2 regions of the Pseudomonas sp. FG13 genome follow, and region 2 is predicted to be linked to the other one. Evidence: predicted binding sites of a transcription regulator. Region 2 holds the regulator's gene; the other holds the start of a gene.

Region 1 (2,178 bases), on a different contig from region 2:
CTCACGCGCTTTCCTCCAGCAGGCGCCAGCGCAGTTTTTCACCGGCGCGCAGCGGGATGACAGTCTGCTCGCCGAAGGGCAGGCTGGCGGGGGCGGTCCATTCGTCGCGGACCAGGGTAATACGATCGGTGTTCACCGGCAGGCCGTAGAAACGTGGGCCATGGAGGCTGGCGAAGCCTTCGAGCTTGTCCAGCGCATTGCGTTGTTCGAACGCCTCGGCGTACATCTCGATGGCGGCATAGGCGGTGTAGCAACCGGCGCAACCGCAGGCCGCTTCCTTGGCATGGCGGGCGTGGGGCGCCGAGTCCGTGCCGAGGAAAAACTTGGCGCTGCCGCTGGTGGCGGCATCGAGCAGGGCTTCCTGGTGGGTGTTGCGCTTGAGGATCGGCAGGCAATAGAAATGCGGCCGGATCCCGCCCACCAGCATGTGGTTGCGGTTGTACAGCAGGTGATGCGCTGTGATGGTTGCGCCGACGTTGGCCGGGGCCTCGTTGACGAACTGCACGGCATCGCCGGTGGTGATGTGTTCGAACACGACCTTGAGTGTCGGGAAGCGCTCCACGACGCGGCGCATGTGCTCGTCGATGAAGATCTTCTCGCGGTCGAATACGTCGACGTCGCCGCGGGTGACTTCACCGTGGATCAGCAAGGGCATGCCGACTTCGGCCATGGCCTCCAGCGCCGGGAAGATCTTGTCGATGCTGGTGACCCCGGAGTCCGAGTTCGTCGTGGCGCCGGCAGGGTACAGCTTGGCGGCATGGACGAAGCCGCTGGCCTTGGCGTCGCGGATTTCTTCGGGCTGGGTACGGTCGGTGAGGTAAAGCACCATCAGCGGTTCGAAGCGGCTGCCGGTCGGGCGTGCGGCGAGGATACGCTGGCGATAGCCGCCGGCCTCGCTGGCATTGCGCACGGGCGGAACCAGGTTGGGCATGATGATTGCGCGCCCGAAGGTGCGCGCGACATCGGCGACGGTATGGGTCAACACAGCACCATCGCGAAGATGAATATGCCAGTCGTCGGGACGCAGCAGGGTCAGGCGGTCGGACATTGGGGGGCTTCCAGGCGGGTCAAACTCTGGGGAATGCTACCGGAAAAGACCGATGCAGGCACTCGCTATCAAGTTTTGCCGCAAGTGACCGATAGCTCCTTCAGGCATGAACCGAATCCGTGCCGTGTCTCGGGGCGGCGTGATGCGCCCAGCGAGTACCGAATTTCGTACAAAAGCCAGTGGAGCCTCCCGTGCGCCAGCGTTATCTAGCCTTGCTCAGTGTGTTTGCCAGTCTTCCTGCCATGGCGCTCACTTTCCAGACCCGTCTGGAGAGCATTGAGTGGACGGTTGAAGGCGACAAGTTCGAGTGCCGGCTGAGCCAGCCGATCACCGATTTCGGCAGCGGCGAATTCGTTCGCCGGGCGGGCGAGCAGGCCACGTTCCGCCTCAAGACCTACAATCCGATGATGGGTGGCGGGTCGGCAACGTTGCTGGCGGCGGCTGCGCCGTGGCAACCGGGGCGGGGCGACATCAACCTGGGATCGGTCAGGATCGGCAGTGGCGACGTGCTGTTCAACAGCTCCCAGGTCCAGGCGGGTCGTTTGATCAGCGGGCTGATGGAGGGGCGTAGCCCGGTAGTGCGTCGCAACACCGAGGACGGGAGGGTGTCGGAAGTCCGGCTACTGCCCGTGCGCTTCAACAAGGCCTTCAGCGACTATCAAGGTTGTGTGGCGAAACTGTTGCCAAAGAATTTCGAGCAGATTAAGCAGACCCAGATCGGCTTCCCCGGCGAAGAGGTCGAGCTCGACGCACACGCCAAGGCCCAATTGCAGGTGATGCTCGACTTCATCAAGGCGGACCCGAGCGTCAATCATGTCGAGCTTGACGGTCACTCCGACAACAGCGGTAACCGTTTGACCAATCGTGAGCTGTCGCGCCGCCGGGCTCTGGCGGTCCAGGATTTCTTCAAGGCCAATGGCTTCCAGGAGTCGCAGATCACCTTGCGCTTCCATGGCGAGCGCTACCCTCTGGTACCCAACACCAACGCCGCCAACCGGGCCAAGAACCGCCGTGTGGTCGTCCAGCTGTCGCGTGTGTCCCCCACCGAAGCGCCGGTACCTCAACCTGCCCTTCAACCAGCACCCGCGCCCGCTGCGGCTCCGGCCAAGGCGCCAGCACCGACCGCCGCA
Region 2 (2,178 bases):
TCTGGCAGAGCTTGGCCGACGGGTCATGCTGCTGGACGCCGACCTGGGCCTGGCGAACGTGGACGTGCTGCTGGGGCTCACACCCAAACGCACGCTGGCGGACGTGATCGAAGGCCGCTGCGAACTGCGTGATGTGTTGTTGCAGGGGCCGGGCGGGATTCGTATCGTGCCGGCCGCCTCCGGCACCCAGAGCATGGTTCATCTGACCCCGGCTCAGCACGCCGGTCTCATCCAGGCATTCAGCGACATTGGCGACAACCTCGATGTGCTGGTGATCGACACGGCGGCGGGTATCGGTGATTCGGTCGTCAGCTTCGTGCGTGCCGCCCAGGAAGTGCTGCTGGTGGTCTGCGACGAGCCCACCTCCATCACCGACGCCTATGCCCTGATCAAGCTCTTGAACCGTGACTACGGCATGAACCGCTTCCGCGTCCTGGCCAACATGGCCCAGAGCCCGCAGGAAGGGCGCAACCTGTTCGCCAAATTGACCAAGGTCACCGATCGCTTCCTGGACGTTGCCCTGCAATACGTCGGCGCCGTGCCGTACGACGAGAGCGTGCGCAAGGCTGTCCAGAAGCAACGTGCCGTCTATGAAGCTTTCCCCCGTTCCAAATGCGCGCTGGCATTCAAGGCGATCGCCCAGAAGGTCGATACCTGGCCATTGCCGGCCAACCCTCGTGGGCATCTGGAGTTTTTCGTCGAGCGTCTCGTGCAACAAACAGCAGGGCCCGTGTTATGACAGCCAGCGGTTACAACCACCTCTACAAAAAATCGGCACGGGACGCCCAGTACGAGTTGATCGAGCGTTACGCGCCCCTGGTCAAGCGCATCGCCTATCACTTGCTGGCGCGGTTGCCGGCCAGTGTCCAGGTTGAAGACCTGATCCAGGCGGGCATGATCGGCCTGCTCGAAGTGGCGAACAAATACGACGCGAGCAAGGGCGCCAGTTTCGAGACGTACGCCGGCATTCGCATTCGTGGCGCGATGCTCGACGAAGTCCGCAAGGGCGACTGGGCACCCCGTTCGGTGCACCGTAATACCCGCATGGTCAGTGACGCCATTCGCGCTATCGAAGCGAAAACCGGGCGAGACGCTAAAGATCATGAGGTTGCGGCCGAACTCCAGTTGAGTCTCGATGATTATTACGGGATTTTGAACGATACCTTGGGCAGCCGCCTGTTCAGTTTCGACGACCTGTTACAGGACGGCGATCATGAAGGGCTGCACGAGGATGGCGCGAGTACTCACATGGAGCCTGCGCGTGATCTGGAAGACGAACGTTTCCAGAGCGCGCTGGCCGATGCGATTGCCAATTTGCCGGAGCGTGAGCGACTGGTCTTGGCGCTGTACTACGACGAAGAGCTGAACCTCAAGGAAATCGGTGAAGTCCTGGGGGTCAGCGAATCGCGGGTCAGTCAGTTACACAGCCAGTGCGCCGCCCGTTTGCGGGGGCGTTTGGGGGAGTGGCGAGCGCGCTGACAATCGGTGCGGGGAGGTTGCGAGCAGGGTTTGCGTGGCACGTGTTGCGCAGTCTCGATCCGTTGTGTCCCGGGCCGTTGTCGAATGCTGTACCGGATTGATTGAAATGGCGCGTTCAGGTGCTGCACGCGTTTAAGACTGCTTGGAGGTCGAATTGGACAAGAACATGAAAATCCTCATTGTTGATGACTTTTCAACGATGCGGCGGATCATAAAAAACCTGTTGCGTGACCTTGGGTTCACCAACACGGTCGAGGCCGACGATGGCACTACTGCCATCCCGGTTCTCAACAGCGGGAGCATCGACTTTCTGGTGACTGACTGGAACATGCCTGGCATGACCGGTATCGATTTGCTGCGCCATGTGCGCGCCGATGAAAAACTCAAGCACCTCCCGGTGCTGATGGTCACCGCCGAAGCCAAGCGCGAGCAGATCATCGAAGCGGCCCAAGCCGGCGTGAACGGCTATGTGGTCAAACCCTTCACGGCCCAGGCGTTGAAAGAAAAGATCGAAAAGATCTTCGAACGCATCGGTTAACGGCGCCACGGGGGAGCTATGGAGAATAACGAAGCTTCAATGGGCGATTTCGAATCGACCCTTAAAAAACATGCCCGCGAACTGGTCGAAAGCCTTGAAAAAGGTCGTTTCGGCGATGCAGTCCAGATGATCCACGAGCTCAATCAGACCCGGGATCGTGG

What was found. The regulator FliA, encoded in region 2, starts transcription of late flagellar genes. The targets are predictions, from matches to a motif close to CTAAAGTTTNNNNNNNNNNNGCCGNTAA.
Region 1: ACODTO_RS15195 (flagellar protein MotY) is a predicted target of FliA. The motif match lies at 1,116-1,143, and genes of this name have one in related genera.

The regions. Positions count from the first base shown of each region.
Region 1 is NZ_JBMDKO010000016.1:84,075-86,252, reverse strand. Features, by position in the region: gene rnt (ribonuclease T) at 1-5, opposite strand, end outside; gene pyrC (dihydroorotase) at 2-1,048, opposite strand; gene ACODTO_RS15195 (flagellar protein MotY) at 1,240-2,178, shown strand, end outside.
Region 2 is NZ_JBMDKO010000004.1:84,720-86,897, forward strand. Features, by position in the region: gene fleN (flagellar synthesis regulator FleN) at 1-739, shown strand, start outside; gene fliA (RNA polymerase sigma factor FliA) at 736-1,479, shown strand; gene ACODTO_RS05600 (chemotaxis response regulator CheY) at 1,646-2,017, shown strand; gene ACODTO_RS05605 (protein phosphatase CheZ) at 2,036-2,178, shown strand, end outside.